3 regions of the Halobacillus sp. ABA4_118 genome follow, and region 3 is predicted to be linked to each of the others. Evidence: riboswitches for the same ligand, from Rfam matches in the RefSeq annotation. Region 3 holds a riboswitch; each other region holds the start of a gene.
What was found. A riboswitch is a leader RNA that binds a small molecule or an ion and turns the genes downstream of it on or off. The one in region 3 is predicted to bind S-adenosylmethionine.
Positions count from the first base shown of each region.

Region 1: it holds a riboswitch for S-adenosylmethionine, as region 3 does, so the genes downstream of both, ACXAGL_RS02345 (methionine ABC transporter ATP-binding protein) here and ACXAGL_RS18720 (methionine ABC transporter ATP-binding protein) in region 3, are expected to answer to the same signal.
Region 2: it holds a riboswitch for S-adenosylmethionine, as region 3 does, so the genes downstream of both, ACXAGL_RS08890 (PLP-dependent aspartate aminotransferase family protein) here and ACXAGL_RS18720 (methionine ABC transporter ATP-binding protein) in region 3, are expected to answer to the same signal.

Region 1 covers NZ_JBSWWS010000001.1:443,829-451,690, forward strand. The annotation lists gene ACXAGL_RS02330 (carboxymuconolactone decarboxylase family protein) at 1-133, opposite strand, end outside; gene ACXAGL_RS02335 (MetQ/NlpA family ABC transporter substrate-binding protein) at 200-1,042, opposite strand; gene ACXAGL_RS02340 (methionine ABC transporter permease) at 1,066-1,734, opposite strand; gene ACXAGL_RS02345 (methionine ABC transporter ATP-binding protein) at 1,727-2,752, opposite strand; SAM riboswitch class I at 2,831-2,944, opposite strand; SAM riboswitch class I at 3,109-3,209, opposite strand; gene ACXAGL_RS02350 (TlpA family protein disulfide reductase) at 3,308-3,727, shown strand; gene ACXAGL_RS02355 (thioredoxin family protein) at 3,860-4,168, opposite strand; gene ACXAGL_RS02360 (toprim domain-containing protein) at 4,178-4,525, opposite strand; gene gcvH (glycine cleavage system protein GcvH) at 4,654-5,037, opposite strand; gene ACXAGL_RS02370 (arsenate reductase family protein) at 5,122-5,481, opposite strand; gene ACXAGL_RS02375 (acyl-CoA dehydrogenase family protein) at 5,720-7,501, opposite strand; gene ACXAGL_RS02380 (acetyl-CoA C-acetyltransferase) at 7,518-7,862, opposite strand, start outside.
Region 2 covers NZ_JBSWWS010000001.1:1,787,875-1,795,736, reverse strand. The annotation lists gene acsA (acetate--CoA ligase) at 243-1,913, opposite strand; gene ACXAGL_RS08905 (ABC transporter ATP-binding protein) at 1,926-2,639, opposite strand; gene ACXAGL_RS08900 (ABC transporter permease) at 2,658-3,494, opposite strand; gene ACXAGL_RS08895 (aliphatic sulfonate ABC transporter substrate-binding protein) at 3,507-4,490, opposite strand; gene ACXAGL_RS08890 (PLP-dependent aspartate aminotransferase family protein) at 4,511-6,289, opposite strand; SAM riboswitch class I at 6,423-6,531, opposite strand; gene ACXAGL_RS08885 (trans-sulfuration enzyme family protein) at 6,608-7,753, opposite strand; gene ACXAGL_RS08880 (NUDIX hydrolase) at 7,812-7,862, opposite strand, start outside.
Region 3 covers NZ_JBSWWS010000001.1:3,646,870-3,654,731, reverse strand. The annotation lists gene ACXAGL_RS18755 (EAL domain-containing protein) at 1-926, shown strand, start outside; gene ACXAGL_RS18750 (ectoine synthase) at 1,075-1,473, shown strand; gene ACXAGL_RS18745 (hypothetical protein) at 1,543-2,004, shown strand; gene ACXAGL_RS18740 (GNAT family N-acetyltransferase) at 2,133-2,714, shown strand; gene ACXAGL_RS18735 (NAD(P)/FAD-dependent oxidoreductase) at 2,707-4,044, shown strand; gene ACXAGL_RS18730 (iron-containing alcohol dehydrogenase family protein) at 4,269-5,330, opposite strand; gene ACXAGL_RS18725 (carboxymuconolactone decarboxylase family protein) at 5,428-5,775, opposite strand; SAM riboswitch class I at 5,952-6,053, shown strand; gene ACXAGL_RS18720 (methionine ABC transporter ATP-binding protein) at 6,128-7,171, shown strand; gene ACXAGL_RS18715 (methionine ABC transporter permease) at 7,128-7,793, shown strand; gene ACXAGL_RS18710 (MetQ/NlpA family ABC transporter substrate-binding protein) at 7,828-7,862, shown strand, end outside.

The sequences.
Region 1 (7,862 bases), 3.2 Mb from region 3:
CGGCTTTAAAACACTCCTGGGAAAATTGACTGAACTGGTGGGCGACTTCAGGCATGTGTTCCGCAAAGACACCCATTCCTTCTTTATAATCGTGTAAATATGTCTGCGTCCACGTCATATTCTGATCCTGCATGTTAAAACCTCCCATAAATAATAAGTGACTGCGGTTAGTATCAACCGCAGTCACTTATTTTATCCGTTATTCAGAATCGTCGGAGACAGGGATAACTGCTCCTTCGTATTCCTCTTCAATAAAGGTTTGAATGTCTTCAGAACGCAGGACTTCCACTAGCGTGTTCAGTGCCTCGTTGTCCTCGTCTTTGCTTTGAGCAGCGATGACGTTCACATAAGGGGAGTTTGTCCCTTCAAGGATGATCGCATCATCTTTTGGTACAAGGTCCGCTTCAATCGCGTAGTTCGTGTTAATCGCTACAAGGACTTCTTCCTCTTTGTTGTACACTTCAGGAAGGCCGGCTGCGTCCACGCCGGTATCAAACTGAAGGTTTTTAGGGTTCTCGACAATATCATTGACCGTGGCATCCACTTTTTCTACACTCTCATCCAGTTTGATCAACCCTTCTTTTTCAAGAAGTGTCAATACACGACCGTGGGTGGATACAGAACGGCTCATGACGAACTCGGTACCTTCTTCTACGTCTTCAAGGTTGTCATACTTTTGGGAGTACACACCGATCGGCTCAATGTGAATCCCGCCGAGATTGGCAAAATCATAATCATCATTATCCTGCTCTTGAAGTTCCATATAAGGAATCGTCTGGAAATAGTTTGCATCAATACGTCCTTCGGCCAAATCCTGGTTTGGAAGGATGTAATCCTGGTATTCCTCGATATTTAACGTGATCCCTTCTTCTTCAAGAAGCGGCTTTGCTTCTTCAAGAACTTCAGCGTGAGGAACACTTGTTGCTCCTACTGTAATTTCCGTATTTCCTTCACCGCTGGAGGAATCTTCCTCAGAAGAACCGCAGGCGGCAAGAACAAGAACGAATAACAGCGCAACCGCTGTTGTCCAGATTTTTTTCATGAATAATCTCTCCCTTTTGTTTTTTATCTTTTGTCCAATTTACGGGAAGCATAATCTCCGATGAATTGGAAAATAAACACAATAATAATGATAAGCACCGTGCAAATGAAGACCACATCAAAATTACTACGCTGGAAACCGTAGAAATAAGCAAAATCTCCAAGACCACCGGCACCAATCGCACCCGCCACGGCGGTATAACCAATCAGTGCAATGGCGGTCACCGTAATTCCTGAAATAAGGGCAGGCATGGATTCAGGCAGCAGGACTTTGAAGATGATCGTTGATGATTTAGCCCCCATCGCCTTCGCTGCCTCTACGACACCTTTTTCCACTTCCTTCAATGCAATCTCAACAAGTCTCGCGTAAAACGGAGCTCCTCCGATAATTAACGCCGGAAGGGCTGCGTTCGGACCGCGGATCGTTCCAATCAAGAAGTCTGTAAACGGGAACAGAAGCAGGATCAATATAATAAAAGGAATGGCACGGAAAATGTTTACGACAGAAGCTGTCACTGCATTGACCACTTTGTTCTGCCAGAGCCCTCCCGGACCAGATAAATAAAGCAGCAGGCCGAGCAGAATCCCGAGGATAAATGTGCCGGCTACGGAAATCAGAGTCATATACAACGTTTCATTTGTGGCTGTAATCATGTCTTCCATGCGTACGTTTGGCAGTAATCCATTAAGCATCCGGGTTCACCTCCACTTCCACAGAAGTCGAGCGTATATATTCGATTGCCCGGGCTGCTTCCTCATCGTCTCCTTCAAACTGAACAAACATCGTTCCGTAAGCTCCTTTTTGCGTCTGCGTGATCTTCCCGTGAAGAATATTCACATCCAGGACGAACTTCCTGGAGACCTCACTGATCAGCGCTTGGTTGGTACTCTCTCCTACAAAATGCAGCCGGACGATTTTTCCGGACTGGTACTTATCTTTGATCAATTTCAGAGAGTGCTCTTTTTCCTGATCACCCATCACCTGATCGACGAATTTCTTCGTCACTGGCTGATCTGGATGAAGAAATACGTCCAGAACATCTCCCTTTTCAACGATTTTCCCCTGCTCCATGACTGCCACCTGATGACAGATCTTACGAATGACATGCATTTCGTGAGTAATCAAAACTATGGTCAGTCCGAGTTTTTCATTGATGTCTACAAGAAGATCCAATATGGAGTCTGTCGTTTCCGGATCCAGAGCGGATGTCGCTTCATCACAAAGGAGGACTTTCGGGTTGTTGGCCAGCGCCCTGGCAATTCCTACACGCTGTTTCTGTCCACCACTCAACTGGGATGGGTAGGAGTTTCCTCTGCCGGATAAACCGACCAGATCGATCAGTTCGTTCACTCTTTTGCTCCGTTCTTCCTTTGGTACACCGGCAATTTCCAACGGAAAAGCGATGTTATCATAAACCGTTCTGGACCAAAGCAGGTTGAAGTGCTGAAAAATCATTCCGATATCCTGGCGGGCAATACGCAGTTTATTCTTACTGAGTCCCGTTAAATCCTGATCACCGACGTGGATGCTGCCCTCTGTTGGATCCTCCAGTCGGTTCAACAGCCGGATAAAAGTACTTTTACCCGCTCCACTATAACCAATGACACCGTAGATTTCCCCTTTATTTATTGTAAGGCTTAAGCCATCAACAGCTTTCACTTCCCGATCCTTCGTTTGAAAAACTTTAGAAAGATCCTTGATTGTAATCATGATGTGTTCCCTCCCATTCAAAAAACGCCATTCTGTTCGAGAACAGAATGGCGTTTCAATAACAATGTATCTTCTGTTCTCTCATCTGTCAGAGCTGTTATGCTCTGCAGGATTTGGCACCTTGACAGGTCGGTTACACCTGCTGGTTGCCGGGCATCGTAGGGCCAGTCCCTCCGCCACTCTGGATAAGAGATTTTAGCTTATTAAATTATTACTGCTTTAATTCATTTCATAACTACAAAGTGGATTTTAGCACTCTGCCACCAGCGTGTCAACATAAATGAGCCACTTTTCAGAAAAGAAGAACATCTGGATATGCAAAAAAGTCTCTCCTAAAATAGAAGAGACTTTAGTGGATCTCATCTATCAAAGCTTTACGCTCCGCAGGATTTAGCACCGTGCTTTTGCCGGTTGCCGGGTTTCAAAGGGCCAGTCCCTCCACCACTCTGGATAAGTTATGATGTCGCTGTGAAATTATATGTTATGTTAGCATGGAGTCTATACGGACGTCAAAGATAATAATCAGGTATATTTTTACAGTAAGGAGATGAAATCATGAAGGAACGTGCTCCTCAATTTGAGCTTTCTTATATAAATCAGCCCTCCACCTATCGTCTGAGCGACCATTTCGGAAAGGTGATCGTCCTGACTTTCTGGGCATCCTGGTGTCCTGACTGCGGGAGAGACTTACCTAAAAAAGAGCAGCTCTTTGAAACGATGGACAAAGAAAAAGTGGAGCTGGTTACGATTAACGTTCCCGGTCGTGAACGCAGCCCTGATGCCGGAAAGGAATATGCTGAAAAATTTCTTAACCAGCCTACCTTGATTGATGATGGGCGAAGCTTATACGATACGTTCGGCTGCAAGGGCGTCCCTTCCACTATTATCATAGATCAGGAAGGCAGGGTCCACGAATCGTTCGGTGATAAAGCTTCCTTTCTCGATATCGTCCAGTCCCTGGGGGAAATTGTTTAATCATCAAAACAGCGGAAGGCCTCCCACCCGCTTATCACTGGTCATACGGCCGATGAATAAAACCCGCCCTGTTTATGCAGGACGGGTTTTTTACCGTTTTTATCTTGTCATTTCCCGGGGAATAAAGGCGGGTTATAGATAGGGAATGATCTTTTCATACATGTGTGGGACGGATTGAAAAGCATAGACCTTTTCAAGAACTTCTCCTTTATGGGTAATCAAGAGGCATGGAACACTTTCCACTCGATATTGTTCCATCAATGCAGGATGCAGAGAGGCGTTCATTTCCGAGAATAGTGTTTTTTTATACATCTCTTCCAACGTTATCAGCATCTTGCGGGCAAGGTGGCACGTCCCGCAAAAAGGGCTGTGAATAAATGTCATCGTTTTTTCATCCGAGGACAGCACCCAGGCTGCCTCATTTTGTATTAAATTCTGCAAAGCTTCCTCCTAAATTAAATACATCGACTTCACGCTGAAATGACGGCTTAACAGGGCACGGGCGAGTTCCGGCTCGGGAGTAGCCGCCACTTCTCTAAAGGCTTTATCAATATAAATATGCTCTGCGTGCGGAAGTTCCTCTGTCAGCATCTTCCGTAGTTTAAAACCGGAATCATCTTCATCCACAAGGATATAGACCGATCGTTCATCCAGGTTATGTTCAAAGATCATTTCTTCCATTCGCTCAATACCGAGCGTCCCATGGGTACAGATGATTTCGATTTTCTCATCCAGTACTTTGTTCAATTTCTTCTTATCTGTAATCCCTTCAACAATCAAAATCCGTTCTCCATCCATCTTCATCACCTACTATATAGAAACAGACCATGCCATATGGCATGGTCTGAACATGATTAAGATCAAGCACGATCATGTCAGACAAGGAATCATCAGTCCTGCCTGTACAACGGGCTTACTTGTTTTGATTAATCTTCATCAATCATCGCTTCATATTCTTCAGAAGACATCAGCTGCTCAACTTCTGAAGAATCGCTTGGTTCAACAACAACCATCCAGGCTTTATCATAAGGAGACTCATTCACAAACTCAGGGCTGTCTTCCAAATCTTCATTCACTTCTACAACTTTACCGCTGATCGGTGCATATAATTCGGAAACGGTTTTTACAGATTCCACACTTCCGAAAGGCTCGTCTGTTTTTAGTTCTTCTCCCACTTCAGGAAGCTCAACAAAAACGATGTCGCCAAGTTCAGATTGAGCAAAATCCGTGATTCCGACTCTGACTTTTTCTCCTTCTTCTTTCACCCATTCGTGTTCCTGAGAATAACGTAGATCTTTTGGTAAGCTCATATTCGATTACCTCCACAGTTCTTGTTTTTGTTTAATGACAGTTATAAACATAAAAGCCTTCTGCTTTTATTTCCAATGTTCTGCTCATCGGCCCCAGACGTTTTCAAATTCATCGGCTTTGAAACCAACAGTGACATTTGTTCCATCAGTGACGATGGGCCGTTTGATGAGCATCCCGTCTGAAGCGAGCATGCGCAGCATTTCTTCTTCATCTGCATCTTTCAGCTTTTCCTTCAGGTTTAACTCCCGATACTTCTTCCCACTGGTGTTGAAAAATTTCTTAACCGGTCGTTCACTCCTGGCCGTGAGGTCCTTCAACTCTTCCTGTGAAGGGGGATGTTCAACAATATGTACAGATTCGTAAGGAACCCCTTCATCATCCAGCCATTTTTTCGCTTTTTTACAAGTACCGCAGTTTGGGTACCAGTAGAAGGTAACAGGCATATGCTCCTCCTCCTTCCAACTTGTTACGTCTTATTTTATCACAATGGAGACAATCTTTTCATTGAAAATTACTTTTCCCTCCAATTCCTTTTTCATTCTTTTACATCCTTCCTTCTCTTTATTCAAATGCCTCCAAAAACACCTTTTCCCGGGAAAATTGAATGTCCCTGTGAGGAGAGGATTCCTTCCTCTCTACATGCCAAAAGCCCGCACTTTCAAGTGCGGGCTGGTCACTGATTTATACGTAATATCTTTCGGACTCAATTAATCCCTGGGCAATTTCCCGCTTCTTCGGAATGACGTTCGTCGGTGTATGACGTGTCAGTTTACGAAGAGCACCAAGCATCATACGCAGGGAGTCGCCGGTTTCAGACGCAATCAACGTTTCTTTCGCATGGGCCTCGATTCTGTTAAAGGCTTCCTGTACATACACCTGCGTGTAGAGGAGCTTCTGCTTATTCTTTTCTTCACCAGAACGATGGATGGCTTTCTCCGTACGAAGCAGGGCTGATTCCATGTTATAGATTTCACCGACCATATCAGCGATATTGACGAGCACCTCCTGTTCTTTATCGAGCTTTTCTCCGTACTTCTGAGCGGCAAGGCCGGCGGCAAGAAGTCCAATTTTCTTGGCATTTTTAACTAAATACTTCTCCTGCTCCAATGGCTCCAAACCAGGTTCTTCCGGCATCATCATCATGATTTCCTCCTGTAGTGTCTGGGCTTTTTGGAGGAGAGGAAGTTCCCCTTTCATCGCTTTCTTAAGCAGTGTACCCGGGACGATCATCCGGTTGATTTCATTCGTTCCTTCAAAAATACGGTTGATCCGGGAATCGCGGTACATCCTTTCAACTTCGTACTCCGCCATGAAACCGTAACCCCCGTGGATTTGTACGGCTTCATCGGAAGCAAAGTCGAGCAGTTCGGTACCGAACACTTTATTCAAGGAGCATTCAATCGCATATTCAGCAATAACCTTCGCAACAGCTGCCCCGTCTTTCAGCTCTTCATCAGTAAGTTTGCCCATGCTCTGTTCAAACAGCCCGACGGTCCGGTAAACGGAACTTTCATTGGCATACGTGTTTGCGGCAACCGAACCAATTTTCTCCTGGATCAATGGGAACTGTGCAATCGGAGTTTTAAACTGTTTTCTTTCTTTGGCGTATTTTACAGACAGTTCAATCGCCCGTTTCGCTCCGCCAACACCACCGATGGCCAGCTTGTAGCGACCAACATTCAGTATGTTAAAGGCAATAACGTGGCCTTTTCCGATGTCCCCAAGGACGTTTTCCACCGGAACTTCCGCATCTTCAAGAATCAATGTACGGGTGGAAGAACTCTTAATTCCCATTTTCTTCTCTTCCGGACCTGTAGACACACCTGGATACTCTCTTTCTACAATAAATGCTGTGAATTTGTCTCCATCAATCTTGGCATACACAACAAATACATCAGCAAAGGCGGAGTTGGTAATCCACTGTTTTTCCCCGTTCAAAATGTAGTGGGTGCCCGCTTCATTAAGCTTCGCTGTCGTTTTAGCTCCAAGTGCATCAGACCCTGATCCCGGCTCTGTCAGGGCATAAGCGGCAATCTTTTCACCTGTAGCGAGTACAGGGAGGTATTTATTTTTCTGATCATGATTCCCGAAGAACACAATAGGAAGAGACCCGATCCCCACGTGCGCACCATGAGTGACGGAAAACCCGCCGGCACGGGAGAACTTCTCCGTAATTAAGGATGAACTGATTTTATCCAGCTGGAGACCGCCATATTCTTCAGGTACATCGGCACCGAGCAGTCCAAGATCGCCCGCTTTCTTCAAAAGAGCGACAGAATGTTCAAACTCATGGTTTTCCAGATTCTCAATCTTTGGAACAACTTCACCAAGAACAAAGTCTTCAGCCGTCTTGGCAATCATCAAATGTTCATCTGTAAAGTCCTCCGGGGTAATGACCTGATCGGCCGTTACATCCTCGACAATAAATCCGCCACCTTTAATCATCTCTTTTAATTCACTCATTGGTTGAGCCTCCCCATTAGATTAATTCAAATACCCCGGCAGCACCCATACCGCCGCCGATACACATCGTTACGACACCAAATTGCTCGTTTCTTCTCTTCATTTCATGGATAAGACTCAGCGTCAATTTCGTCCCTGTACAGCCCAGCGGATGGCCAAGGGCAATCGCTCCTCCATTGACATTGACTTTCTCAGGATCAAGACCCAACTCACGTATGACGCGCAGCGACTGAGAAGCAAACGCTTCATTCAGTTCAAATAGACCAATATCCTGAATGGACAACCCTCCCATTTTCAATGCTTTAGGCACCGCTTCAATGGGGCCGACCCCCATAATTTCTGGTTCTACACCTGCGACAGC
Region 2 (7,862 bases), 1.9 Mb from region 3:
GAATGACTAAATTTTGAATAGAATTTGCTGGCAGTTTTTTATGCATCCGCATACTGGAGAGATTGCTGCGATTCACCGGCCGGAAGAACCGCTGTAGGACAGTCTTTACAGGATTATGAGAAATTTTAGAATATATTACAATTTTATAAAAATATAAAAGGCGTTGTATATTATATACAATCCATGCATAAAAAAACAGCCGCCTCTCAAGCGGCCGTTCTTATTAAAGAACCCCTTCACTTTTACCACTTCTTAAGTTCCCTCCGCAGAACCTTACCACTAATCTGTGTTTTAGGAAGCTCTTCTATAAATGCTATTTCCCTTGGCGCAGCGTGTGCCGCGAGCCCACTCTTCACGAAGATCCGGATTTCTTGCGCTAACTCTTCCGTTCCTTCATACTTCTCATTTAAAACGATATAGGCTTTGACGATTTCTCCGCGTACATCATCCGGTTTTCCGATGACTCCGGACTCTTTTACAGCAGGATGCTCCATCAGCTTGCTTTCAATTTCAAAAGGTCCGATCCTCTCTCCAGAAGAGTTGATCATATCATCACTCCGGCCCTGGAAGAAAATATAGCCGTCTTCATCCATATACGCAAGGTCACCAGCGAGATACCAGTCTCCTCCGAACGGGAAATACGTCTGATACTTTTCGGGATTTTTCCAAACTTCCTTCATCATGGACGGCCAGGATGCCTGTATGGCAAGATGGCCTGTTTTATTGGAGGGAAGCTCATTTCCATCATCATCCAGCACCGCTGCCTTTATTCCCGGTATCGGCCGGCCCATGGATCCAGGTTTGATGGTTCTCGTCGGCAGATTGGCTACAAGCTGGGCGCCTGTTTCCGTCATCCACCAAGTATCGTGGATTCTCAGGCTCCACGTTTCGTAAGCCCAGTGAATAACTTCCGGGTTCAACGGCTCTCCGACACTCAGGACATGTCGTAGTTTAGATAAGTCATAGTCTTTATGCAGACGTTCCGGCTGGGATTTCAGCATACGGAAAGCGGTCGGTGCGCTGTACCAGACGGTTACACCCGCGCGTTCCAGCACCTCATACCACGCTTCAGCAGAAAAGCGCCCTCCGTGAATGACTGTGGTCACCCCGTTCAACAGAGGAGCAAACACGCCGTATACCGTACCTGTCACCCAGCCAGGGTGGGCGGTAGACCAATATATATCCGATTCATGGAGGTCCAGTACCCAGCGTCCTGTCTGGTACTGCTGGATCATATTACGGTGGGCATGGATGATGCCTTTCGGCTTCCCGGTAGAGCCGCTTGTGTAATGAATGTTTAAACCGTCTTCCAGATCGACCCATACCGTTTCGAGATCCGGATCTTCCTTTTCCGCTTCTTTTATAATGGAAATGTAGTCCCCGCCCTGCCTGTCGGTAACAAAAATACTTTTCAGGCTTGGGATGTCCTCCCGAAGGACACGATCCAGAAAAGAGTGGTCGGTTATTAAATATTCCCCTTCACAGTCGTTGATCCTATCCTTTACGGCTTCTTCCATAAAGGCTTCAAACAATGGCCCGACGACAGCTCCCAGCTTGATGGCGGCCAGCATGGCAATATGACAGGAAGGATGCTTTGGGAGGAAAACAAAAACAAAATCCCCCTTCTTCACCCCATGCCTCTGAAGCACACGCGCCCATCGGTTCACTTCACGCTGAAGCTCGGCATACGTATAGGTGATTTCTTCTTCATCCGACAAATAATGCAGCGCGGTTTTGTTCCCTCTGCCTTCCGCCACGTGCCGGTCGACACACTCATAGGCCATATTCACCTTTCCGGTCTCGTGCCAGGTAAAGTTGGAATGAATATCCTTCCAATGAAATGGAGCGCCTTCCCTCCATTCGCGTCCGACTTGGTAGTCTCCCTTCTCCGGAGGGATTGTCGCGTTTGTCATAGATGTACCTCCTTATCGTTTCGTAAAGTCCAGTTCCTTGAGGATCTGCTCTTTCAATTCACCTAGAACGGCATCGCCACGCTTTCTCGGCTTCGGCCTCTGGATGAACAGTTCCGACTCGATCTGTCCCGGCTGCCCTCTCATGATGACAATGCGGTCACACAGATATAGAGCTTCATCAATATCGTGAGTCACAAGGAGTGTTGTCGTATGGTGTTTCTCCCATATAGAAAGCAGAAGGTCCTGCAGCTGCATTTTCGTAAAAGCATCCAGGGCACTGAAGGGTTCATCAAGGAGAAGGATGTCCGGCTGGCTGAGCAGCGACCTTGCGATAGCAGCCCGCTGTGCCATACCACCGGATAAGTCCTTTGGATAATGATGCTCAAACCCCTTTAATCCTACAGTTTCTATCAGTTCCAAGGCGGGCTCCTTTTTGGACGGCCTGGAAAAACCGAACGTGACGTTGTCAAGGACATCCAGCCACGGCATCAGACGCGGTTCTTGAAACATCATCCCAAAGGCACTCTCACGGTTTTCAGACTTTGTCTGGATGCTCCCTTCGTACTCCTGATCCAGACCGGAAAGAACACGAAGAAGCGTACTCTTCCCACATCCACTCGTGCCGAGCACTCCGACAACTTCTCCTCTTTTTACCTGTAAATCTATATTTTCAAATCCTGTCGTTCCGGATTGGAACGTTCGTGACACTTGATTGACTGCCAGCACATGGATCGTTCCTTTCTGTCAGGCATTTTCTAAATTATCCTGCCACTTCAATGCTCTCGTCTGTATTCTCTTCAATATTTCATCCGTAACCTTGCCGAAAACAGCAAAGAGCAGGATGCTTCCTATAACAAGGGCAGGGGCAGACGTATTCTGACCGTACACCATCAAATAACCAAGTCCCTGGCTGGCACCCAGCAGCTCAGCGGCCACTACGAACATCCAGCCGAGGCTGAGACCGCTCCTGAGACCAACGATGAAAGATGGAAGCGCGGCAGGAAGAATGATTTTTTTAATCTGCTGCAGACTCGTAAAGTGATAGATACGCCCGACTTCGATCAGTTTACGATCGACTCCCTGAATGCCTGACGTTAAATTTAAATACACAGGGAAAAATACCCCTACAGCAACAAGCGTAATTTTCGACGCTTCACCGATGCCGATCCAAAGGACGAACAAAGGCACCCAGGCAAGCGATGGGATCGCTCTAAGGGCCTGGAGCATCGGATCAAGCAGCTGACGGGCGATCCGGCTGTACCCTGTAGCCGCTCCCAGTACAACAGCCGCGGCCAGACCAGCAAGAAATCCTGCAAAAACACGGTAGAGGGTGATGCTGATGTGCCCCCACAATTCCCCTTCCTGTGCCATGCCGGTCATTTCTTCAACGACAGCTGTTGGAGAAGGAAGCAGGTAAGGAGCCACCCATCCCGCCCGGGAAGCTGTTTCCCACAGAATAAGGATGAGCACCGGGAGGACCAGCCCTAACAACGCCCCTCCCCACTTCCTTTTAGGAGCCGGTTTGATTTTCGTTCGCTGCACAGCTGGTGATGAAACAGCAGCTTCTGTACGACTGGACATCGTTGGACCTCCTTATTCAATCACTTCTTCTGCAAATTCCGGCCGGACAAGATCTTCCGTCAACTGATCAATATCCACATCCGGTTTGATCACTTCTTCTTCCTGAAGGACCGTGCCGGCTCCTTGAATCGTTTCTTTTAAAGCAGCTCCCGGAACAGGATCCGACAGGTCGTTGCGATCCAGGCTTTTCTTCGCTACCTCAAGATCGAGATTGGCTTCCTCGGCCAGAATTTCAGCGGCTTCATCCGGGTGTTCTATCGTCCACTCCCGCGCTTTTTCGTAGGCTTTAATCACATCTTTGACGACGTCAGGATGGTCATCCGCAAACGCAGAGCGGACGTTCAACGTTCCGTACGTATTGAATTCAGGCTTACGGTAAAACAACTCTGCCCCTGCTTCCAGTTCATTACGTGCCATGTGGGGATCAAGCCCTGCCCATGCATCGACATTGCCGGAGTTCAAGGCAGAAGCCCCTTCGGGATGCTGCAGATTGACAAGCTCAATATCATCCACACTCAGTCCGTGGTCCTTTAAAGCACGAACAAGAAAAATATAAGGGTCGGTTCCAAGCGTGGCGGCGACTTTCTTCCCTTTTAAATCCTCTACAGTAGATATGCCAGAATCCGGATTCGTGACTAAAGCCGTCCATTCCGGCTTGGAATAGAGATAGACGGATTCTACAGGAGCATTATTCGCTTTAGCCATCAACGCGGCTGCTCCGGCTGTAGAACCAAAATCAACGCTGCTTGAATTCAAAAACTCAAGCGCCTTGTTGCTTCCCTGGCTGAGCACCCATTCCACTTCGATGCCCTGTTCTTCAAACGCTTCCTCGGCCCATCCCTTTTCTTTCAAGACCAGACTGGTTGGAGAGTAGTAGGCATAATCAAGGGTTACCTTATCCGGCTGATCCTCCTGACCTTCGGCATTACTTGAACAACCGGCAAGCCCGATGGCGGCCGCTGCACTGAGGACAGCTATGGCTTTTTTCCAATTCATCTTTTTACCCCTTCCCCTATTTAAATTTCGCATGCGTACGTATCTATGCTTCCGCGCAGCCGCTGTGCTTCTTTGTAGGTACAACGGTTATGGACAACTTCCAGACCTGCTTCACTGGCAATTTCCGCTGCTTTTGGAGAAATGACACCTTCCTGGAGCCAGAACACACCAGGCTGGATGTCCGCTGCTTCCCGGGCAATCTCAATGGCGGCCTCAGGGCTGCGGAACACCTGGACGACGTCGATGCTGAATGGGATCGATCTCAAATCCGGGTAAGCTTTCTCGCCAAGCACCTCCTCCTCCCGAGGGTTCACCGGGACGATCTGATACCCGAGCCGCTGCATTTTTCTTGCGAGTCGGTGACTCGGACGGGAAGGCTTTCCACTGAGACCGACGACAGCCAGGCGTTTCGGACGTGTTTCTCCTCCTTCTGTAATCTTCGCAGAGCTGAGCGCCCACTTGATGACACCTTCATCATTCTCTGTGATTGCCCGCTTTCCGGAATCATTGCCTGTTGCCTTGGCAATGGCCCGATCCAGGTCATTGATTAAATCCTTGCTGGATTCGAGTCCGATGGAAAGACGAATCAGCTCTTCCGTCACTCCGGTCGCCGCAAGCTCTTCAACAGAAAGCTGCTGGTGGGTCGTAGACGCCGGGTGGATGATCAGAGATTTCGCATCGCCGACATTGGCGACATGGGACCACAACGAGATGTTGTTGATCACCTGACTCCCAGCTTCTCTGCCTCCTTTGATTCCAAATACGACAATGGAACCGTAGCCGCCCTCTAAATATTGATTGGCCAGTTCATGGGCCGGATGGTTTTTCAAGCCGGGGTAGGAAACCCACTCCACATCGGGGTGTTCCGCCAAGTATTCAGCCACTTCCCGGGCATTATCTGAATGACGTTCCACCCGCAAATGTAGCGTTTCAAGTCCCTGGAGCAGAAGGAAAGCGTTCTGCGGACTGAGGCAGGAGCCAAAGTCACGAAGCAGCTGAACCCTGAGTTTTGTAATGTAGGCGAGCGTGCCGAAATCGGCTGTATAAACGATCCCGTTGTAGCTCGGATCCGGCTCTGTGAAAACAGGGAACTTTCCATTGCCCCAGTCAAACTGCCCGCCGTCGACAACGACGCCGCCGATAGCTGTTCCATGGCCACCAATCCATTTCGTGGCCGAATGGACGACAATGTCAGCTCCGTGTTCAATCGGACGGCACGTGTAAGGTGTGGCAAACGTGTTATCGACGATCAATGGAACCTGATGTTCATGGGCAATGGCGGACACCTTCTCAAAATCAAGCACGTGAAGACTCGGGTTGCCGATGGTCTCAGCGAAGACGGCCTTCGTATTCTCATTGATGGCCTGTCTGAAATTGTCCGGATCGACCGGGTCAACAAAATGAACATTAATGCCATACCGCGGTAAAGTGTTGGCGAATAAATTATAAGTTCCGCCGTATAAATTGGATGCTGCCACGACTTCATCTCCTGCACCAGCTACATTCAAAATGGCCAGTGCAATGGCGGACATGCCTGAAGCCGTCGCTACCGAGGCTACTCCGCCTTCCAGAAGAGCCATGCGTTTTTCGAATACGTCCACCGTCGGATTTCCGAGCCGGGAGTAAATATTCCCCGGTTCATCGAGGGCAAAAAGGCTCTGGGCGTGATCGGTATCATGAAACACATAGGATGTGGTCTGGTAAATCGGAACGGCCCTTGAACCGGTCGTAGGATCTGGTGACTGTCCACCGTGCAGAGAAATGGTATCAATATCGTAGCCTTCAAAAGAGTTGGTCATTGTATGGCCTCCTAAAGTTTATTATTCTCATCATTTTAATCAGTTTTAAAAAGAAACTGGTCCTTACAGCGTCTTTATCCATGCAAAAAGCCCTCTTCCATATAAGAAGAGGGCTGAACGTGCTGATATCCTCCTCTTATCTACCAGATCCATGATCTGTAGGACTTGGCACCTTTTCAAACCGATGTTTGAAGGTTGCCGGGCTTCACAGGGCCTATTCCCTCAGCCGCTCTTAATAAGAGTACTAGTTATTTAATTTTGATTATGTTGTGAATTATAGCTGACCATCTGCATCAATGTCAATAACATTCTGAATTTTTATTTTATTGAAGCGTCAATGGTTCTTTTCAGCTGATGAATGATATCTTCATCGCTCTCAATTCCTATGGATAAGCGGATGACGTAATCGTTCACTCCGATTTTTTCACGTTCAGTTTCTGACAGAGCCCTGTGCGACGTACGGACAGGGTAGGACACAGTTGTCTGGACACCAGCGAGTGTCGGTGCAATTTTGATCCATCCAAGAGATTTGAAAAAGGCTTCCACATCCACGCTCTCATTGAGCTCGATGGTAACAATCGCTCCATGACCACGTTCAGATACGTATTCAGGATAAAACACCTTTTTAACCCCACTATGCTCCCGAAGTGCCTCTGCAACACTTTTTGCATTCGCAGACTGTTGTTTCATCCGGAGTGCAAGGGTTTTGGCTCCTCTCTGGGTCAACCAAGCTTCAAACGGACTTAAATTTGCTCCAAGAGTCACGATTTTCTGGGCTGCTTTGGAAATCAATGCTTCCGAACCGGCAAGGACGCCGCACGTGACATCACTATGACCGCCTATGTATTTCGTTGCACTGTGCACAACAAGGTCCACTCCATACTGATAGGGCTGGACAAGATAGGGGGTGGCGAATGTATTATCCACCATCGTCTTTATGCCGTGTTTTTGAGCGAGACTGCTCAGACCTTTCAAGTCTTCCACGCGTAGGAACGGGTTGGAAATCGATTCCGTATAAAGCAGATGGGTATGAGGCTGGATGGATTTCTCCACCTCGTCCAAATTGTTAAAGGATACCATGGTGACGTCGATTCCGAAGGATGGCAGTTCTTTAGTCAGGAGTTTGTGCGTACCTCCATACACATCTTCTGCGGCTACAATATGGCCTCCGGGTTCAACAGCCGCCAGAATGCCTGCAAGGATGGCTGACATTCCTGAGGAGGAAGCGACTCCAGATGGAGCACCTTCGAGCTCAGCAACCGTTCCCGCAAGTTCATCGGTATTCGGATTTTTTTCTCTTGTATATAAGTATGGACTTTCCCCTTCATAGTAACTTTCCAGATGGTCCAGGTCCTTGAAGGTAAAGGCGGATGTCTGATAAATCGGTGTCGTCTTGCTGTTATGCACCTGTGATTGATCCTGTTTATGGTGGACAATTTTTGTTTCAAAGCTTGGGTGTGTCATTCGTCGACTCCTTTCTGATCACTTAATCAAAAATTATATCGATGGAGAGGTGTTATTGTCAAAGTTTTTCGACATATTCAGACAAAGCCTTCAGCAACTGGCTTTGATA
Region 3 (7,862 bases):
ATGGGGATGATCTCCTGCAGTCGCTCCTTCAATTCAAGGACCAGGGATTTGACCTGAGTCGTATTGTCATTGAAGTGACTGAACATGATTTTGATGAAGACTTTGAAACCTTGAACCACCTTCTGCTGTATTTTAAAACGTACGGTATCCAGATTGCCGTGGATCATGTTGGAGCAAAGAGCTCGAATATCGACCGGATCAGACTTTTGGAACCCCATATTTTAAAAATTGATACAGGGATCATCCGCAGACAGGATGGAGATGCTTTTCAGGATATCATGTACTCGTTATCTATGCTCGCCCATCGGATCGGGGCGGCACTATTATTTGAGAATATCGAGGATGATTTTCAATTGTATTTTGCCTGGAAGCACGGCAGCAGATTCTATCAGGGATATTACCTTGCCCACCCATCCTTCGACCCCATAGGTAAAGGGGCGCTGTCGGTGGATATCAAAGAACGGATGAGCGGCTTTGTACAGCGGGAAAAACGCCTGTTGGAAGATCGTCAGCAGTATGTGAAACATTGGGAAGCCAAGGTGAGACAGCTCCTGGCCAGGTGGGAAGGACCAAAGAAATCCGATGCGTTTATTGATGGGGTGACGGAGAAGTTTCACAATGAAAGCTTCCGAATGTTCATTTGCCACATGGACGGTCAACAAGTATCCTCCAACTTCCGTAAAAAAGAAGACGACTGGTTTATGGAAACGGATAAAAGAGGATCCAACTGGGCTTTCCGCCCGTATTTTCTGGAAAATGTGATGAAAATGAGGGAAACGCACGCCGGTCTTCTTTCGGACCTTTACTCGGATATTGAAACGAAAGAAATGGTCCGTACATTCAGTTTTCCATTAACCGATCAGCATTTTCTTTTCATTGATTTGAGATACGCCTATCTGTATGATCACGCATGTCTGCTTGCCTGAACAGCGGCACATTCCACTTCTCGCAGGAAGGCCTGAGGAACCATCGAAAACATGGTCCCTCAGGCTTGTTTTGTTTACAGAAAGAGAATGTGATGAAAGGGTCTACGTTGGTGTCTATGGAATAAAGTAAGGCAAGGAGGGATGGCAGATGAAAGTGAGAGCACTGGAAGATGTTGTTGGATCCAACAGGGAAGTGGATGGAGGGAACTGGATCAGCCGGCGTTTACTTGTTGCTGAAGATCATATGGGTTATTCTGTCCACGATACTGTAATCAGGGCGGGAACGGAAACGAAAATGTGGTATAAGCATCATCTCGAGTCGGTCTACTGTATAGAAGGGGAAGGCGAGGTCGTGACTGTTTCTGATCAAAGGACCTGGCCCATTCGCAAAAACACTTTATACGCCTTGGATCAGCATGATGAACACGTGCTCCGTGCCTTCACGGATATGCGGATGATCTGTGTGTTTAATCCACCTTTACAGGGGCGGGAAAAACACGATGCAGATGGTACGTATCCAGCAGATTCAAAACAAGGGAACCTTTGATGTAAGGGGTGTTTTCCTTTTCTGTATTTTTTTGGTAACCTAACAAAAAAGGCAGGAAGGGAGCATGTTATGGAAAAAGCGTTGGATGAAGAAAGCGTGGATCAAATTTCCATTCGGATGAAAAGCCGGAAATCCATGTGGTACAACTTTCTGATTATGGCCTCTCTGGTGGGGGTTTCTCAGCTTTTCTTTGAATCGGTGACTGGAATCATTTATCTAGCTGCCATGCTCTTTTTCGGGCTGTTTTTATATGAAACAACAATGGCACGTAAGACGAATGAACAATTATGGCAGATTTGGGAAGAGCGTTGGCTGGAACGGCCGTTTTTCTATAGTCTGCGCTCGTCATTTTCCCAATCGGCTCAAGTTTGGCTTCCGGCTATTATGACAACGGATTTTTCCTGGGTTATGGCAGCTGTTCTCTCCGTGTTTAGTCTGGGGGTCGGTTTTTATTCCGGGTATCAAAGGTGGAAAGCCAAAAACCATTATTACCGTATCGCTGCAGGGAAGGGTAAGGTGGCGGTTTCATAAATGAATAAAAAGAGGAAGAAGGGGAAGGCCCTTCTTCCTCTTTTTATTCTATATAAGATGAATGTAAATCCTTTTTCAAAGAGGTTAACAGTCTGGTATTCTATTAGTGAGAAAGGGGAGAGGAAACCATGGATCCTATACATATCGACGTTCCCTATGTGCTGCATACGAAACGCCTTCGTCTACGGAGGCCGGAGGCTGGAGACGGCCCGGCGGTTAATGAAGCTGTTCATCGGTCGGAACAGGAATTGAAGCCGTGGCTTCCTTTTGTGCAGGAGATGCCTTCGATTGAAGATACAGAAAGCAATATCAGGCAGGCCCATGTAGATTTTATGGAAAGAAAAAAACTCCGGTATCTTGTTTTTCACAAGGAGAATGGAGCGTTTGTTGGGACGACTGGACTTCATACTATTGACTGGGATATTCCGAAGTTTGAAATCGGGTACTGGATCGACACCAAATGGAGTGGACATGGGTATATGCAGGAAGCCGTGCGTGAAATAACGCGGCTGGCTCTTTATGATCTCGGTGGAGCGCGTGTAGAAATCCGATGTGAAAGGGAAAATGAAAAAAGCAGGCAGGTTCCCGAAAAACTTGGCTACCATCTTGAAGGAATGTTGCGTAATGATGATCGATCCGTGGATGGGAAACAGCTGACAGACACGTGTGTCTACGCAAAAATTAAAGAGCGGAGGCAGGAATATGTATGATGTGACCATTGTCGGTGCTGGTGTAGCGGGAACATTTATGGCCTACACCCTTGTCCAGAAACACCCCGGACTTCAAGTGAAAGTCGTAGACGTAGGAAAACCGTTGAAAGAGAGATCCTGCGCACATGAGCATGGACAACCTTGCACGTGCTCTGGAGCCTGCGATCAGTACATAGGCTTTGGCGGTCTTGGGAAGTCAGAGGGAAAATTCAATTTTACCAACGCTTTTGGTGGAGAGCTTCCACGAAAAATCGGCGGAAAGGAAACCGCCCGCCTTATGAAAGAAGTGGACCGCATTCTAACCGGTTTTGGAGGAGACCGTGTGGACATGTATTCAACGGATAACGAGCATGTGAAAAGAAGGGCTGCTTGTGGTGACTTGACCGTTTTAACGACGGAGGTACGCCATCTTGGTACTTCCCTGTCGAAGGAGGTATTTCAAAACCTATATGAACACATAGTCAATAAACTTTCCTTTTCTTTTAACACCCATGTCAATTCCATTACACGGGTGGATGAAAGTTTCCGTCTCGTTACAGATTGTGAGGAGTTTCTAAGTCGAAAAGTTATGCTTGCGACAGGAAACAGCGGCCGGGAGTGGTTCGCACGGATAACGGAACCGCTTGGCATCGAACCGCGGGAGACGCGGCTGGACCTGGGTGTACGGGTGGAAATGCGGGGCGGCCAGCTGGATGCTCTCCTAAAAGAATCATTTGAAACGAAACTTTTGAAAAAAACGTCACGTTTTACGGCCTACACATACTGTATGAATCCCAAAGGCAGGATTATTCGAAAACATCAGCATGAACTTGTCATGCCTGATGGTCAGAATTCACGAGAACAAGGGGTACCGGGAGAAAATTTGAATTTCACTTTGTTTGTCCCCCGTTACTTTCCGAGTCTAAAGCAGGCGGTGGAAGAAGCATCACGCGTCATTAAAGGAATCAATCGTTCGAGGGGAAGAATCGTGGTCCAGCGTCTTGAAGATTTGAAAAAGGGAAAGGGGACGACTTCACTTCATGCAAACTCCGTGATTCCTTCTCTTTCCGCTGACGAAGGATCGCTGATAGAAGAAGTGCCACATATTTATATAGAGGCTCTCATCGAGTTCCTGACCTCTCTCGAAGCAGCGATAGGTGAACCGGTGGATCCTGACACGCTGCTTTATGGGCTTGATGCTAAATTCTACGAACCAGTTATTCCAACCAACAGGAATTTTGAAACGGACGTCCCGGGACTGTTTCTGGTCGGAGACTGCTCGTCCGTCACTCATTCCTTGTCCCAGGCAGCGGCTAGTGGGATTTATGTCGGAGAGGTAATAGGAGGGTAAAGGAAACGATCGTTTCCTCAGCCTTTAGAAAAAACATATCTTGTCCTGGATCATGCCTTCTCATCTGGATGTTCGCGTCCGGCTGACCGGTGGATGCCTGCCGCGGTCCCGGCCTGGGCTGACTTGGGCAGGAAATACAAATCGTTGTATGGAGTAGCTTCACTTGGGTATGCTCTTCCATACCAGGCAACAAGAAAATTGAAAATGGTTAACCGTATCAGCGGTTAACCATTTTCAATCTGAGTCATCGCTTCCTCCACTTGGGCGGCATCCATGACGCTCATTAATCGGATGGATTCCCCCGGTTTTACAGCATGTTCCGCTGTTATGGAGATGGCTTCTGCCTTGTTGGTCAAGTTAAAGTCATCGAGGGTTACCGGCAGGTTCATCTCCTGGTAATAAGGGGTGAGTGTTTCAATTTCATCAAAGCGGCCTTCCAGAGCAAGCTGGACGAGAATACCATAAGCCACTTTTTCTCCGTGAAGGAAAGCGTGGGTTTCCGGTACTTTGGTTAAGCCGTTATGGATTGAATGGGCTCCGGCGATTCTTCCATAACTATCCCCGTATCCACCGACCATACCGCCAGCCATAATAATGGTTTCCACGACTCTCATGAAGGCAGGTATGACGGCTTGCTGACGAACGGCTTCCACAGCTTCTCTGCCATCTTGTATGAGAACATCCCTGCATAATCCGGCCGCGTGCAGCGCAATGTCTACGGAAATCGGTTTGGAGGCGAGAGACCTTGTGAGAACATCCGCTTCATACCATTTGGCGAGCGTATCGCCGATGCCGGCCCTGAGATAAGGTTCCGGGGCACGAACGAGCAGATCAGGCTCTACAAGCAGCATCCATGTACTACGTGGATAAATAATGTATTCCTCAAAATTCCCTTCATCATCGTAAAACACACTGAGCGGCGTCCAAGGTGCGCAGTTTGAGGCTAGTGTAGGAATGAGCACGACTGGAATATTCAATTGATCGGCACAGGCTTTTCCGAGATCAAGGACCTTTCCGCCTCCGATGCTGATCAAGACGTCACAGTCCCGCAGGGCTTCACTGAGACGCATGACCTCTTTATGGGAGCACTCCCCGTTATAGGCTTCCGATTGGACCGGCATCGTCAGCTTTGGAAAATAGGGCTGAGCAGCCTTCCACGACTGCTCACCGTGAATGATTCCTGCTTTTGCAAAGGCCTGGTTTTCCAACAATTCAGGGATGTTCCTTAAAATTCCAGGCTCAGCTTTATAAATCGCAGGTGCTCCTTGTACAGTTACGTTTTTCATGGTTGATCACCTCTGGTAATGATATAGCCATCATTATCCAGATGACAGAATAATATGTCAATAACAAAACAGGGAGCAGGCCCCCCGGTTTTGCAGCTTAACGGTTTCGGAATTCCTGAAGAATGTTCAGACCTGTGGTGACGGCCTGACTCATGGCAGAGCCCCCGCCGTAAGCAGCTGATACACCCATCGTTTCATAAATTTCCTTGTCCGAACAATCTGCTTCGACGCACTGATCCATGTGATAGGCCATACTGGCTTCATCTCCATCTTTCACACTGATGGCAAGAGCCATTAAGTGCTTGGTACCTTTGCTGAGTTCTCCGTCTTCAAAGAACGAGCCGGTAAAGTGATTGTATTCTTTTGTGGCCTCCGGCAGGTGTTCGGTCAGGGTTTCAATGCCATTTCTATATTCTTTAAGCAGGTCTTCTCCTTGTTTGTTCATTCTTTCACTCTCCCTTTTCTTTGTTATTCCTTTTATTCCTTCCTCTTCCAGTCACTTAAACAACGTAATAGGCTTCCCGGCACATCCCTGTCCATTGATGAAATGTTGGGAAAATTGTTTACAAATGCAGAATGATGCGTTAAAGTTGTAAATCATAAACGAATAGCAACAACTAATTCTTATCAAGAGTGACTGAGGGAAAGGCCCGTAGACGTCACAGCAACCTTCCATGTGGAGTGGTGCTAAATCCGCCGGAATGATATTCCGGGAGATAAGAGTTTGGCTGATAGTTATGCGAAACTCTCTTCTTGATAAGGAAGAGAGTTTTTTTATTAGGTAAAGGAGGACGGTTATGATTTCCATCCAGGAGCTCAGTAAAATTTACACATCCAAGAAAAAACAGGTGATCGGGGTGGACAAGGTTTCTCTCGATATTCAGGAGGGGGAAATCTATGGAATCGTCGGATACAGTGGAGCTGGTAAGAGTACACTCCTCCGATGCATGAACATATTGGAACGCCCGACATCAGGAAAGGTTTATATCGATGGGATCGATCTGCTTTCTCTCTCCAAAAAGGACCTTAGAAAAGCACGACAGTCCATCGGCATGATTTTCCAGGGGTTCCACCTTGCTATGGGGAAAACGGTTTTGGAGAACGTGGCCTTTGCTTTGAAAGCGGCCGGTAAACCAAAACAGGAGCGCAATGATCGTGCCAGGCGTCTGCTGGAACTTGTAGGTCTTAGCGATAAAGCCGATCAGTACCCCGCTCAATTGAGTGGAGGGCAGAAGCAGCGGGTCAGTATTGCCCGGGCACTGGCCAACGATCCTAAAGTGCTGCTGTGCGATGAAGCAACTTCCGCACTCGATCCGAACACGACACAGTCGATCCTGAAACTATTAAAGAAAATCAACCGGGAGCTCGGACTGACCATTGTATTGATTACACACGAAATGGAAGTGGTGAAAGAAATCTGCGACCGTTGTGCGGTCATGGAAGAAGGAAAAGTGGTAGAACAGGGGGCGGCCTACGAAATTTTCGCCTCTCCTCAAAATGCTTTGACAAAGCGGTTTATTCGAACAGTGATCGATTTCCATGTTCCGGAAGAACTGCTGAAAAACAGCCGCGGCACCATTGTCCAGATGAAGTTTACCGGCGGACAGGCCGGGGATACGGTTGTGTCGGATCTGCTTCAGAACTATAAAATCAAGGGAAACATCCTGCATGGAAATGTGGATTATATACAGGAAAAAGCCCTCGGTACATTTGTTATGGAATTAACCGGTGACCCGCAGGAAGTAGGGAGAGCTGTGGAAAATCTGAAAACGATACTGGATGAAGTGGAGGTGCTGAATCATGATCGATCAGCTGATCAACCTGTGGCCCGAGCTGAATAAATCATTTATGGAAACATTGATCATGGTAGGGATCGGACTTGGCGTAGCCGTTATCGCCGGTCTGCCTCTGGGGTTGCTGCTATTTGTTACCGACCGTGACTTGTTTTTGGAAAACAAATGGATCAAAGGAGCTGTGGGCATTTTTGTAAACCTTGTCCGTTCCATTCCATTTATCATCCTGCTTGTGTTTTTATTCCCATTTACTAATTTTCTTTTAGGTACGACAACAGGACCGATTGCCGCCTCCGTTGCTTTATCGGCCGCAGCGATTCCTTTTTATGCAAGAATTGTAGAATCATCCGCCAGGGATATTGATAAAGGCGTCATAGAAGCGGCTATCGCATGTGGGGCTTCCCCATGGCTGATTATTAAAGATATCATTTTTCCTGAAATCAAGCCGGGCTTGATCAGTGGTTTAACGATAACAGCCATCAGCTTGATCGGGTATTCCGCAATGGCCGGCGCAATTGGCGGTGGAGGGATCGGCGACCTCGCCATCCGGTACGGGTATTACCGTTATGATAATTTCGTCATGTTTACAACGGTTATTGTGTTGATCGTCCTTGTTCAGGTAGTCCAGTACGCTGGGGATTTCCTGGCAAAAACAGTGAAAAAGAGTTAATCCAAGACGAAACGAAGTTCAGGAGGAAGATAAAATGAAAAAAATCGTAACCTTGTTTGCAGCCTTAAC